Alloacidobacterium dinghuense: one gene and its partner. Each later gene encodes a partner of the first gene's protein in a complex. Links are inferred from orthologs where the notes say so. Each region holds a gene or a part of one and is shown in the gene's direction. Other genes may lie near its edges. The genes, in order: accD and H7849_RS08480.

Evidence for each region.
Region 2: the proteins of accD (region 1) and H7849_RS08480 are in contact, whole or in part, in a solved structure (PDB 8UXZ), measured with the Escherichia coli proteins. The link is inferred for Alloacidobacterium dinghuense from one-to-one orthologs.

Annotation. Positions count from the first base shown.
Region 1 is NZ_CP060394.1:5,037,080-5,043,552, forward strand. Bases 1-2,802 are described here. They hold accD (acetyl-CoA carboxylase, carboxyltransferase subunit beta), read left to right. Parts: upstream 1-882; coding sequence 883-1,722; downstream 1,723-2,802. Other genes in these bases: H7849_RS20980 (23S rRNA (pseudouridine(1915)-N(3))-methyltransferase RlmH), read left to right, coding at 1-319; cobO (cob(I)yrinic acid a,c-diamide adenosyltransferase), read left to right, coding at 325-861; H7849_RS20995 (hypothetical protein), read left to right, coding at 1,731-2,249; H7849_RS21000 (SRPBCC family protein), read right to left, coding at 2,244-2,705; H7849_RS21005 (helix-turn-helix domain-containing protein), read left to right, coding at 2,751-2,802. In the rest of the region: more of H7849_RS21005, read left to right, coding at 2,803-3,632; H7849_RS21010 (alpha-glucuronidase family glycosyl hydrolase), read left to right, coding at 3,691-6,207; H7849_RS21015 (phosphatase PAP2 family protein), read right to left, coding at 6,210-6,473.
Region 2 is NZ_CP060394.1:2,090,737-2,098,667, reverse strand. Bases 2,906-5,858 are described here. They hold H7849_RS08480 (acetyl-CoA carboxylase carboxyltransferase subunit alpha), read left to right. Parts: upstream 2,906-3,932; coding sequence 3,933-4,784; downstream 4,785-5,858. Other genes in these bases: H7849_RS08475 (CPBP family intramembrane glutamic endopeptidase), read left to right, coding at 4,837-5,858; dnaE (DNA polymerase III subunit alpha), read left to right, coding at 2,906-3,576. Also shown: more of dnaE, read left to right, coding at 58-2,905; more of H7849_RS08475, read left to right, coding at 5,859-5,898; H7849_RS08470 (hypothetical protein), read left to right, coding at 6,075-7,280; H7849_RS08465 (rhodanese-like domain-containing protein), read left to right, coding at 7,324-7,671; H7849_RS08460 (VanZ family protein), read left to right, coding at 7,695-7,931. UniProt on the Escherichia coli protein: Component of the acetyl coenzyme A carboxylase (ACC) complex. First, biotin carboxylase catalyzes the carboxylation of biotin on its carrier protein (BCCP) and then the CO(2) group is transferred by the carboxyltransferase to acetyl-CoA to form malonyl-CoA.

The DNA of each region.
Region 1 (6,473 bases):
TGCTTTTCTTCAAACCCTTTCGCGTCACCGCTCCCGTACCGTGCCCTATCTGGTGCTGCTCGATAGCCGAGGCAAACAATTCGCATCGGAACAATTTGCCGAGTTGCTGGGCAAACAACGCGATCAAGGGCAGCAAAAAATTGTCTTCGCCATCGGTCCTGCCGACGGCTGGTCGGACGACGCCCGCAGGCAGGCAAACCTGCTGTTATCGCTTGGGACAATGACATTGCCGCACGAACTGGCTCGGGTAGTCCTCAGCGAGCAACTCTACCGGGCGTTTACAATCCTATCTGGGCATCCGTATCACACGGGCCACTGAGGGGTATGACCGAATCGCGCAAGGGGCTGATCCTGATCAACACGGGACCGGGCAAAGGTAAGACGACTGCGGCCATGGGAACGGCTTTGCGCGCTGTCGGCAACGGCCTGAAAGTGCTGATGCTGCAGTTTCTCAAGGGATCCTGGCATTACGGGGAACTCGACGCTGTCGATGCCTTCAACGGCAACTTTGTCATCAAGCAGATGGGCCGCGGATTTGTGAAGATCGGCGGAGCAGAGACTGATCCGGAAGACATCCGCATGGTGGAAGAAGCATGGGAAGAAGCACGAAAAGCCATTCTTTCCGGTGAGTGGGACATGGTGGTGCTTGATGAGATCAACTACGCCATCAGCTACGGCATGCTTGATCCCACCAAGGTTGCAGAAACGCTGCAGCACCGGCCCGAGATGGTGCATGTTGTGCTCACCGGGCGCAACGCGCATCCATCCTTGGTTGAGATCGCCGATACCGTTACGGAAATGCGCGAGGTAAAACACGCTTACCAGAAGGGCATTCTGGCACAGCGTGGCGTGGAGTACTAGTGAGCGACAGAAAGGGTAGGCATGTCCTGGTTTAAGCGGCAGGAAAACAAAATCGAGAGCGGCGGAGAGAAAACAGTTCGCACCGAGGGACTTTGGATCAAGTGTGAGAACTGCGATCAGGTCATCTTCAAAGCCGATCTTGAAGCCAACTCCTATGTCTGTCCCAAGTGCGGCCATCACTTCCGCATTGGTGCTCGGGCGCGCATCGAAATGCTGCTCGAACCGGGATTCGAAATCGTCGACACCGAACTGAAGTCGACCGATCCGCTGAATTTCAGCGATCTTAAGTCCTACAAATCGCGCCTGAAAAAAGCTCGGCATGATACGGGCCTCAACGACGCCATCATTAATGCATTGGGCCAGCTCGGCCCGCATTCCGTCGTTCTCTCGGTGATGGAGTACGCCTTCATCGGCGGCAGCATGGGAGCAGTCGTGGGCGAAACGATTGCTCGCGCAGTTGATCGTGCCTATGACATGCGCCGACCACTGGTCATTGTTGCCGCATCCGGCGGAGCGCGCATGATGGAAGGTATCGTCAGCCTGATGCAGTTGGCGAAGATTTCCGCAGCGCTTGCCCGTCTCGATGAAGCCAAGGTTCCCTACATCTCAGTTCTCACTGACCCGACCACTGGCGGGGTGACAGCCAGCTTTGCCATGCTGGGTGACCTGAACATCGCCGAGCCGGGGGCGCTCATCGGATTCGCGGGCCCGCGCGTCATTGAGCAGACAATCCGACAGAAGCTTCCTGAAGGCTTCCAGCGCTCAGAGTTCCTGCTGGAGCACGGCTTCCTCGACGCGGTTGTGAACCGCAAGGACATGAAGCCGTACCTGATCCGCGCCCTTGACTTCATGAAGCATTAGAGACATCCATGAAGTCCAGATTCGCAATTCTCGCCAGTCTCGGTAGTGCACTGCTGACAGGCTTGCCGGCCGGAGCACAAACCATTCCGTCGTTCAGCGGCCCTACCCTCGCGAATGACACTCTGCGCTTGCCACCGCCAGCGCCGGGATCCAGAACGATTCTGGTTCTTGGTTTCAGCAAGAAATCGGGCGATGCCTGTAAACCATGGTTCGAGGGCATAACCGCGCAGCTCAAAACGAAACCACAGATCGGCTATTACGAAATGCCGGTATTGGCCGGGGCACCTGGATTTGTCCGCGGCATGATCGTCCACAACATGCGCAGCACCCTGACTCCCGACCAGCAGAAGCACTTCGCGCCCATCATGGAAAACGCGCAGGCATGGAAAGATGCCGTCCACTTTTCCGCACCGGACGATGCCTACGTCGTCATCATTGATGAGCACGGTAACATCTTGTGGCACGATTCCGGCCCTTGGTCGCCAGACAAAGAACGCACACTGCAACAAGCCATTTCCAAGTTATGAAAATGCAGCGACTTGCAGTCCCTCCGCGAGTTCTTTGATCTTCACAAGGATGAAGTCGTCGCCCTTCAGGGTGTCCTCATAGCGCTTTTGTCCTTCGGCTACCTTGGAATAGTCCCCCTGAATGATCTCAAAGGTCGCGCCTCCCTCACTGCGCTTCCTGATCTCGTAGATCATAGTCAGGTAATTTTCCGGAATATCCGGAAAGGCAGAGTTATTCGGGTCGATCACCGTATATTCGAGCCGCCACGGCGCATCCACTGCTACCACCTGACCTTTCACATAGAGCTTGCCGTCCGCCGCGCCTTTCCACAGCAGGCGGGAACCCGGCTTCCAGTCCGTCTCTGCCACGCAGCCAAACATATATTGAGTGATGAACTCATTCTCCGTCAGCACCTTCCACAGCGCTTCCGCCTGGGCATGAACCTCGATCGATTTGCGAATGAATAGTTCTGGCATATCCAAATCTTCCTCGCCACACAATCTAAACTGGAAGCTGCGTCCTTGATTGGAAAAACGCGACAGGAGTCTGCAGCCATTAAACCTGCCGAATATCAGAACGAAGAGTCGTTTGATCCGGAGCTGGGCCAGCCGCGCGGAGTCCTACGGCGACCTCCGCCAGCGGCTGGCAAGTTCCGCCATGCCCGACTATGCGCAGCTCCAGAACTCGCGACATGGATCGATCACTATTGGATGGTGAGCTGGGACCTGCGTGGCCTCGAACCACGGCTGGTCGAAAGCCTGCCCCATCCCAACGTCCACATAGTCTTCGAAAAATCGGAGAGCAAAGCATGGGGCATATCGACTAGCAAGTTCTCACGCGTGCTCGATGGCAAGTCTCATGTCTTCGGCATCAAATTTACCCCCGGCGGATTTTTTCCTTTTCTCGGCAAATCCGTTTCATCGCTGGCGAACAGTTCAATCCCTGTCGAGCAAGTCTTCGGTCGTGAAGTCAAGGCCCTCGAAAGGGTAATTCTCGACACGAACAATGAAAGTGAAATGACTGCTGCTGCCGATGCCTTTTTGACAGAACGCAAGCCGCCGCCCGATGAAAAGGTGGACCTGGCGCGACAACTGGTCGAGCGCATTCTTCACGAGCCAGACATTCTCACGGTCGACGACTACGCCGCGCGCACCCGCATGAGTGCGCGTGCCCTGCAGCGACTCTTCAGCCGCTATGTCGGAGCGACCCCGAAGTGGGTCATTCGTCGTTATCGCCTGCATGAACTATTGGAGCTAATGCACTCGGGCAAACGTCTCGACTGGGCGCAACTCGCAATCGGTCTAGGCTATTTTGACCAGGCGCACCTCATCAACGATTTCAAGTCGATCACGGAATACACTCCTACCGAATACCCCGGCCTCGAGCCCGCTCAGGACAGCTGATCTCGCGAACGAGTATGATTCCTTAGAAAATCGCTTTACTTCAATCGGAGCAGCGGGCTTGAAATTGCGACTTCTCCTATTTCTGGCAATTTCTCTGTTAAGAGCCACGGAATGTCTGGCCGAAACAGGAGAGGCTGCGTGGCTGCGGTACGCGCCAATCAAAGATCCCCATGCCCTCAAGCAATATGCTTCGTTGCCTCAGACTGCAGTCTCGCTCGATCACAGTCTCATCGCGTCCAGCGCAGAAAAAGAGCTGACACGCGGCATCCAAAGCATGCTGGCAAGAACACTGCGCGAAGTACCGAAGCTGCCGAACGAAAACGCATTTGTGCTCGGCACAGTTACAGATCTGCGGTCGCGCTTTTCTGAGTTGCAATCTGGCCAGGTCACCGGAGACGGTTTCTGGCTAAAGACCGTTCATCATCGCGGCCACGCCTACACCGTGATCGCCGGAGCCGACGAGAGCGGAATCTTATACGGCACGTTCGCTCTGCTAAGCCGCGTCGCGCAGCTTCAGGACGTATCAAACCTGGACGACAGGGAAACACCAGCCGAGCCGATTCGATGGGTCGATCAATGGGACAATCTCAACGGAAGCATCGAGCGCGGCTACGCTGGACGATCCATCTTCTTCGACAATGGTCACGTTCGCGCCGATCTCACACGTGTCAACGAATATGCGAGGCTGCTTGCTTCGGTCGGCATCAACGGCTGTAACGTAAACAACGTAAACGCTGCTCCCGATGTCCTGAGCGATGCCTCCCTCAAAGAATTGGCTCGCATTGCCGATGCCTTTCGCCCATGGGGCGTGCGCATGGCGCTCTCGGTCAACATCGCCAGCCCGCAGACGGTCGATAAGCTCGATACGTTCGATCCGCTCGACCCGCGCGTTCAAGCATGGTGGAGCAGCAAAGCAGACGAAATCTATAGACTCATACCAGACTTCGCAGGGTTTACCGTCAAAGCCGATTCCGAAGGCCAGCTTGGCCCCTCAAGCTATGGCCGTACGCCAGCCGACGCAGCAAACGTACTCGCCCGCGCCCTGAAAGCCCACGGCGGAGTCGTCCTTTACCGCGCATTCGTCTACAACCATCATCTTGATTGGCGCGACCCGAAGGCCGATCGCGCCCGCGCCGCCTACGACATTTTCCATCCGCTCGACGGCAAATTCGACGACAACGTCGTGCTCCAGATCAAGCATGGCCCGATCGATTTCCAGGCGCGCGAGCCAGTCTCGCCGCTGCTCGGCGGTCTCGAACACACGAACGAGGCAATGGAAGTCCAGATCACACAGGAGTACACCGGCCAGCAGCGCCATCTCTGCTTCCTCATCCCGATGTGGAAAGAGGTGTTGGACTTTGATCTTCACGCCAAGCCCGCCCCAACACCTGTCAAAGACATCCTCGCTGGCAAGGTCTTTCAGCGTCCGCTGGGCGGCATAGTAGGAGTCGCGAACGTTGGCCTCGATGCCAACTGGCTGGAGCATCCACTAGCCATGGCAAATCTGTATGGATTCGGCCGCCTCGCCTGGGACCCTGATCTCTCGCCACAGACGATCGCTGAAGAGTGGACGCGACTAACCTTCGGCAACGATCCGCTCGTAGTTCAGACGATCACCGCCATGCAGCTCGCCTCCTGGCATATCTATGAGAGCTATACCGGGCCGCTCGGCGCAGGCACGATGACCGACATCATCGGCGTGCATTATGGGCCGGGTATCGAATCATCGGAGCGCAACGGCTGGGGCCAGTGGCACCGCGCCGACCACGACGGCATCGGCATGGATCGTACCGTAGCCACAGGAACGGGCTACATCGGCCAGTATCACGAACCCGTAGCCGCGATGTATGAATCCCTCGCAAGCTGCCCGGACAATCTGCTTCTCTTCATGCACCACGTTTCGTACACGTACAAGCTGCATTCCGGAAAAACCGTCATTCAACACATCTACGACTCACACTACGAAGGCGCCGAGGCGGCTGCCCATCTCATCACGCAATGGAAGACTTTGCAGGGTCGCGTCGATGACGAACGGTACAAAGACGTCCTGCAACGACTCATCTATCAGGCAGGACACGCAATCGTCTGGCGTGACGCCATCTGCGAATGGTTCCTCAAAACATCAGGCATACCCGACGAAAAAGGCCGCGCAGGTCATCATCCGAATCGTATCGAGGCCGAGTTAATGGAGCTCGACGGCTACACCCCAGTGGAAATATCACCATGGGAAACAGCCTCCGGAGGCAAAGCGGTCACATGCGATCGCTCTACAGACTGCTCGGTAAGTTTCACGGTCCAACGCGCTGATGGCGAATACGCAATCGCTACGCAATACTTCGATCAGAATGACGGCACGGCTCAATTCCATCTTTATGTGAACGGCAAGCTTGTCGATGCCTGGGTAGCCGACGACGATCTGCCCTCACCCAAGATGAACGGGCACACGAGTACTCGCCATACATCGCCGGCGCTGACTCTGAAGACTGGCGACACCATTCGCATTGACGGGCTGCCGAGCGGTGGCGATAAAGCCGGAATCGACTATGTCGAGCTTGAAACGAGCGGTGCCAATTGATTTTATCGGGCGGAAGCAAACGCTTCGGCATCTTTAATACTTTGCAGTCGGAGGATCGCCTTTGCGCTCGCTAGAGAAAGCGCGCACATGAAAAAGCCCCCGATCACATCGGTGCCGTAATGCCATCCCGTCGTAAGCGTCGACGCGATAATCAGCCCGGCAAGAACGATCGCAGGGACGCGGAGCCATTTGATGGATTGCAGCGCGACGGCCGAGAGAATTGCCCATATGACATGGAAAGAAGGAAAGCAAACAACTCCGAACGC
Region 2 (7,931 bases), 2.9 Mb from region 1 along the record:
GCGCTTTTGCTTCTCCTGAAGCGATCAGTGCTGTGGAACTAAAATAGTCATATCCCCATGGCTGAATTTACCCATCTGCATCTGCATACCGACTATTCGCTCCTGGACGGGGCTTGCGACGTGGACAAACTGGTGAATCGCGTGGCCGATATCGGCCAGCAGGCGGTTGCCATTACTGACCACGGCAATATTTACGGGGCGGTACATTTTTTCGATGCGGCGAAGAAGCGCGGCGTGAAGCCGATTCTGGGCTGCGAGCTTTATATCTGCAAGAAGGACGATCACCGCGCCGATCCGCAGGGCGATGACTATAACCATCTGCTGGTGCTGGCGGAGAGCGAAGAGGGCTACCGCAATCTGGTGCGGATTACCTCCGAGGCTTCGCTGTATGGGTTTTATCGCAAGCCGCGCGTGAGCAAGAAGTATCTGGCGGAGCACTCGGAGGGGTTGATTGGGTTCTCGGGCTGTCTGGCAGGCGAGCTGTGCGAAAACCTGATGGCGGGGAAGTACGAAGCGGCCCGCGCGACGGCGGGACAGTATCAGGAGATCTTCGGCAAGGGCAATTTCTTTCTCGAGATTCAGGATCAGGGGCTGGAGCTTGAGAAGAAGATTCATGCCGACCTGTTTCGACTGGAGAAGGAACTAGACATACCGCTGGTGGCGACGAATGACAGCCACTATCTCTGCGAGGACGACTCGCATGCGCATGAAGTTCTGCTGTGCGTGCAGACGGCGTCGTCGATTCACGATCCCAAGCGCTTCAAGTTTGATTCCGATCAGTTTTATGTAAAGACAGCGGCGGAGATGGACAAGCTCTTCTCGCATGCTCCGGAAGTCGTGAGCCGCACGATGCAGTTTGCTGAGCGCTGCAGTCTGAAGCTCAACAAGGTCGATAATCCGTTTCCGGAATTTGCTGTGCCGCCCGGGCACACCATCGACAGCTATTTTGAACAGATTTGCCGCGAAGGCTTCAGGAAGAGGCTGGACACTGCTGTACGGCATTTGCAGGACCGCGGGCTGCTGCGGCAGCCTATTTCGGAATACGAAGCACGGCTGGAGCGGGAGATTTCGATCATCAAGCAGATGAAGTTTCCCGGCTATTTCTTGATCGTGTGGGACTTCATTCGCTATGCGCGCGAGCAGGGTATTCCGGTAGGGCCGGGGCGTGGATCTGCGGCAGGATCGCTCGTCAGCTACGTGATGGAGATTACCGATATCGATCCGCTGCAGAATGCGTTGCTCTTCGAGCGCTTCCTGAACCCGGAGCGTATCTCGATGCCGGATATCGATATCGATTTCGACATGAACCGGCGCGGCGAGGTGATTGAGTACGTCACGCGCAAGTACGGGCGCGAGCAGGTTGCGCAGATCATCACGTTTAACACGATGGCGGCGAAGGCGGCGATCAAGGACGTGGGCCGCGCGCTGGATATGCCGTATGGCGACGTGGACCGCATCGCGAAGCTGGTGCCGACGACGATTGGCGTGACAATTGAAGACGCGCTCAAGGATTCGCCGGGGTTGCAGGAGGCTTACGACTCGAACACGCAGATTCGCGAGCTGATCGATACGGCGAAGAAGCTCGAAGGGCTGGTGCGCGGAGCGGGGGTACACGCGGCAGGCGTGGTGATTGCGCCTCGTCCGCTGACGGATCTAGTTCCTGTATCGCGCAGCAAGAACGACGAAATTGTGACCGCCTATGACATGAAGGCGGTGGAGAAGATGGGTCTGCTCAAGATGGATTTCCTTGGGCTGACGACGTTGACGGTCATCGACGATTGCCTGAAGCTGATCAAGCGCAATCGGGATGAAGTCGTGGACATGGCGACGATTCCGTTGGACGACCAGACGACGTATGAAAAGGTCTTTCATCGCGCGCTGACTTCAGGCGTCTTCCAGTTTGAATCGGGTGGTATGCGCGATGTGCTGCGGCGCTACAAGCCGACGACCGTGGAAGACCTGACGGCTTTGAATGCGTTGTATCGACCGGGGCCGATTCAGGGTGGCATGATCGATGACTTTATCGAGCGCAAGTGGGGTCGCAGAAAAGTGGAATACGATCTGCCTCCGATGGAGACGATTCTTAAGGAGACGCTGGGCGTCATCGTCTACCAGGAACAGGTAATGCAGATTGCCAATGCAGTTGCAGGCTACTCGCTGGGCGAAGCGGATCTGCTGCGGCGCGCGATGGGCAAGAAGAATCTTGAGGAGATGACGAAGCAGCGCGAGCGATTTGTAACGGGCGCCGCAGCGAATAAGTTTCCGAAAGATACGGTCACCAGGGTCTTTGACCTGATGGAGCAGTTTGCAGGATACGGCTTCAACAAGTCGCACTCAGCGGCGTATGCGCTACTCGCGTATCACACGGCGTACCTGAAGACGCATTACCCGGTGGAATTTATGGCGGCATTGCTGACGTCGGAAATCTCGAAGCCGGAGAACGTGGTCAAGTACATCAAGGAATGCCGCGAGATGGAGATTCCGGTCGAGCCGCCGGACGTCATCTTCAGTGACGCGGATTTTACGCCGCATGGCAAGGCGATCCGCTTTGGATTGACGGCGATCAAGAATGTCGGGCGCAACGCGATTGATTCGATTCTCGCAGCGCGGAATGAACTGGCAGAGAAAGGAAAGACCTTCGCCTCGTTCTGGGAGTTCTGCGAGAAAGTCGACCTGCGATTGATGAACAAGCGCGTGATTGAATCGTTGATCAAGGCCGGGGCGCTGGATTCGTTCGGGCGGCGTGTCGCGTTGATGGCCTCGGTGGACAAGGCGATTGAGCGGGCGCAGAAGACGCAGCGGGATCTCGAAGCGGGTCAGCATGGGTTGTTCGGGATTTTCGACGATCATCCCGCGACTGCGGCGAAGGCGGATGAATTGCCCAATCTTGCAGACTGGGATGAGCATCAGCGCTTGCAGTTTGAGAAGGAAGTGCTTGGGTTCTTTGTTTCGGGCCATCCGCTGGACAAGTATGCGGAGAAGCTGCGGAATCTGCCGGGCGTAATGGATACGGCGACAGCCCTTGAAGCCAAGCCTTCGCCGAGCAATGGGCGGCGTGGGCAGCCCATGGAGCCGGACACGGCGATTGCGGGCGTGATTGTCGGGTTGAAGGTGGCGAAGTCGAAGCGGTCGGGCGAGTTGTATGCGCAGGCATCGCTCGAAGATGCTATGGGCAAGATCGATCTGATCTGTTTCCCGAAGGACTATGAGCGGCTGAAAGAAACGCTAAAGATCGAGGTTCCCGTACTCGTGCGCGGGCTGTTGCGCGCGGAGGAGGATGCTGCGCCGAAGCTGGCGGTGTCGTCGATTCAGGCGCTTGAGGATGTGAAGGTGCGACTGCCGCAGAATATTCGGATTCGCGTGCCCCTGGAGCGGGCGAGCGAGGCGACGCTGATTGAGCTGCGGCAGATGATTACTGCTTCACCGGGACCGGGAAAGTTGATGCTCAATCTGGAGCAGAGGGGCGAGTTCTGCGTGATGATGGAGCCTGTCGGCGTTACGGTTGGGGCGGATCGGGCGTTCATGGATCGCGCTGAGGAGTTGCTGGGGCGCGGCATGGTGCAGGCTGTCGATTAGAGAACCGACGATGGGTCTGAAAACCATTCTGAGGGATCGGGTTAATCGAGGAGGCTGCTGCGTTGCCACGATCTATGTCCTCGTTGTTGTAGTCGTTTTTGCATATACCGCCATCACTACAAAGCCGGACAATGTTGGCTTAGACTGGATTCCTTTTGTCCTGCTATCGACGCCTTGGTATCAGACAAATCCGCGATTGCTTTTTCCGGGTTTAGTTGTAAATGCGGGTCTTATGTACCTGCTAGGCGCATTGCTGGATACACTCTGGCGGCGGATCGTTGGAGAGTGAGCAGACCGTTCTGTTTGTGTCGAATCCATTCCACCCATACAATCGAAAAGTAAGACTTGCAGCGTCTATGACTGAGCAGGCAGGCAGTGTTGAGCAGATTCAGGCGGTGGCTGAGCCCTCGCCTGCGGCGTGGGTTAAAACGGAGCTGGCACGGCATCCGCAGCGTCCGTATCCGATGGACTATATCGAAAGCATATTCACTGACTTCAGCGAGATCCACGGCGACCGCGGCTTTGGCGATGATGCGGCGATGTCGTGCGGGATGGCGCGTTTCCGTGGCGAAGAGGTCATGGTCATCGGCAACCTCAAAGGGCGCACCGTGAAGGACCGCATCCATCGTAAGTTTGGATCGCCTGATCCCGAGGGCTATCGCAAGGCACTTCGAGCGATGAAGATTGCCGAGAAGTGGTCGCGCCCGGTCTTTACATTTATCGATCTCGCGGGGGCAAATCCGGGAATTGGCGCGGAAGAGCGCGGGCAGGCCGAGGCGATTGCGCGGAACCTGTTTGAGATGTCGCGGCTGCGAGTTCCGGTGATTGCGACGATTACGGGCGAGGGTGGCTCTGGCGGTGCACTGGCGCTGGCGGTGGCGGATCGCGTGCTGATTCTGGAGAACGCGATCTACTCCGTGATCTCGCCGGAAGGCTGCGCTTCGATCATGTGGCGTGATGCGAGCAAGCGCGCGCATGCGGCGGAAGCGCTGAAGATTACGGCGCAGGATGTTAAGGCGCTGGGCTGTGTCGATGACATCGTTTCTGAGCCTCGGGACGGAGCGCAGGCGGACGCAGAACAGGCTGCACAATTGTTGGCGGAGAAACTGAGCTGGCACTTTAACGAGGTGAAGGCTCTGTCAGTTGAAGAGATGCTGGCGCGCCGCTATGAGAAGTTCCGCAACATCGCGCAGTTTTATACGTCATAATGGCGGTTTCCATCAATTTGCTATCCCGGCAGAATGCTAACGGAGTATCCCAATGAAGGCTGCGGGACGTCTCCGTTCGTTCAGCTGGTTCGCCATAGCTGCCTTTTACTTTGTTTTCGCGCAGCAGATTTCTCTGCGCGCGGCTAATGGCCTCAGCTCCGGGGATTCGTTTCTCCTGGTGCAGAGCATCATTCTGCTCTTTCTGCTGCTGGTCGGTTATGCAGCGATGGGATACGCCGGGCAGAGCCAGCGCGAACCGCTAAAAACGATGGGCCTCGCGCGGCGCGAGGGCTGGAAGCGTGAGTTTGCGCTCGGTGCTGCACTGGGATGGGGCGGTGTTGTGGCCTGTGTGCTGCCGATGGCGCTCATCGGGAGTCTGGTGATCCGGTTCTGGACGAACGGACACCAGTTTTTTGTCTTCCTGATGAGCCTGCTGACGTTGGCTGTCGCGGCGCTCGCCGAGGAGGTTGCATTCCGCGGGTATGCGTTTCAGCGGTTGATTGATGCGATCGGGCCGACGCTGGCGACGCTCGGGATGTCAGTCCTCTTTGCCGTGATGCATTTGACAAATACGAATGCCAGCGCGGCCAGCACCCTGGTTACGATTCTTGCGGGCTGGATGTTTTCGATTGCGTATCTGCGCACACGGGCTCTGTGGCTGCCCTGGGGATTGCACTTTGCCTGGAATGCAAGCATGGGTCTGCTGTTCGGGCTGCCGGTGAGCGGGTTGACTGTTTTCAATCCGGTGATTACGACGAATGCCCTGGGGCCACTATGGCTGACCGGAGGTCGATACGGTCCTGAAGGCAGCGCCATTGCCGTGTTCGTGCTGCCTGTGCTCACGATAATCCTGGTGAAAGTCACGCGCGACTATGCCCATCGCTATGCCCAGCCTGTGATCGTGCCGGGTGGTATTCCGGTTGATCTGGACGCCGTCGCTCGGCGGCAACATGAGGCGGCTATGGGGATACAGTCGCCATCGGAACCGCAACTGGTCCAGATTTTGCCGGCGTTCGGCTCCTCAAATGGAACCATGACTCAAATCGCAGAAACAAAAGCAGATGGTGAGCCTGCGCCGGAAGTTCCGAAAGAGGATTCCGGAATTGCTTCATAGTGTTCCGTTTTCTCCCATTTCAAAACAATCTATGCACGGTTCGGCACGCCGGGACTTGCAAATGCCGCTAAATAGGGCCATCCTATAGACCGTAAGATTTAGAGGGCCTCACGATGCAGGGGTTCGCAACTCATGGCACGAAGAGTCGGCGCCTGTTGCGAGAAGCAGCAGGGAATATGCTGCGAATTACGGCTGGCGCGGCTGCGCTGGTTTTGTTGTTGTCTGTCACGGCGACATCTCAGGTAATGACTGTTACCCCGGAAGGCGTGGGCGGGCACTATCTCGAGTTTCACCCTACCAACATTCCTCTTCCCACCGATCCTTTGACTGAACGCGGCAAGCAGGAACTCATTCGTTTCCTGACTGCCGAGCAGGGATTTGCCATGCGGCCTCTTCCGCTTGGCAGCAAGGGATTGACCCTGCATGCGAACGGGGATATGCAGCCGAGCGGCTCCGATTATATGAATGCGCTCAACGAGAAGGGCACCTCCGCCAAAGCGGGCGATCGCTGCGTGATCTCAGACGTAAAGATCAAAGACGACAAGATCATCCTGCAATTGAATGGCGGCCCTGACCACAAGCACAAATGGCTGCGGCACGTGTCTATCGGCATGGACCCGGTGAACACGAATCCGGTGGTTAAGGACGACGGACAGGAGCCGGTCGGCTCGCGCCTCACGCTCGTCTTTCCGCATGCTGTTCCGGAAGTCTCCGGCAAAACGGTCGAAGCGCTGCTCGCTCCGCTGCTTGGATTCGGCTTGAAGTCGCCTGTCGTAGCCTACACGGATACGCTGCCGCCAAAGCTAAAGCAGGCGATTCTCGACCACGAGGTGCTTGTGGGAATGAGCACCGAAATGGTGGTCTACGCGATGGGGCAGCCGCAGCAGAAGGTACGCGAGCGCGAGGGGCAGATGCCGTTTGAAGAATGGATCTACGGTGAAGCGCCGAAGCCGGTGGAGTTTGTGCGTATTAACGGCAATCGCGTCATTCGCGTTGAAGTAGCTGAGGTGGGCAAGCCTCCGGTAATTCGCGCAGATAACGAAATGGGTGATTACTGGAGCGCCAATCCCGCGGCTGCGACTGCTCAGAATGTACGCACGGTCAAGATGGGCGATTCGGACCCTGCAGATGAGGCGAAGCAGAATGCGCCGAAAGCTCCGCCGAGCCTGCGGCTGCCGGGTGAAACGCTGCCCACGGACGATGATAAGAATCACCCTGTGATGGGGCCGGTGCAGTTCCCGACTGGAACTGGGACGGACTCAGGTTCGACTCAGACGAAGCAGCAGCCGTCTACTCCGCCGCAATCTTCGCCACAGGGAACGCCGAGCGGAAGCACTCCTCCGCAGCAATATGTAGCGGCAGGCTCTGCGCCCCCGAGATAGACCTGACGCGAGACTTCGCGGCTTAGAATTTACGTGTCGGACCATGTATCCTGAATATATGGTCGATTACGAAATCACTCCCTCACAACTTTCTTCGCTCATCTCTTCGCCAGAGCGGGAGCAGGTTGTGCTGCTGGACGTTCGCGAACCAGCGGAATATGCTGTGGCCCGCATCGATGGCAGTATCCTGATGCCGATGGGCGATGTGCCCGGACGCGCGAATCAGGAACTCGATCCTGAAACGCGCATTGTCGCGATTTGCCACCATGGCGTGCGCTCAATGAATGTAGCCGTATGGCTGAGGAACCAGGGCTTTGAACAGGCTCAGTCACTGCGTGGGGGCATCGATGCCTGGTCCGCGCTTGTTGATCCTACTGTTGCGCGGTATTAGCGAAGCGATTTTTCTCAGGACACATGCCTAGTAGACGACTCAATCTCTTTCTGCACTGGATTCCGGCGATGATCGGCATCGTGGTCATTCTTATTGAATCGACGGCCACGATGTCAGCGGAGAACACAAGCCGTTGGTTGTTGCCCCTGTGGGTCAAGCTCTTTGGTCCGATTACACCGGAGCACTGGGCCGAGGTTCATCACTATATTCGTAAGACTGGGCATTTCGTCGGCTACGGTCTGGTGAGCCTGGGCTTTTTC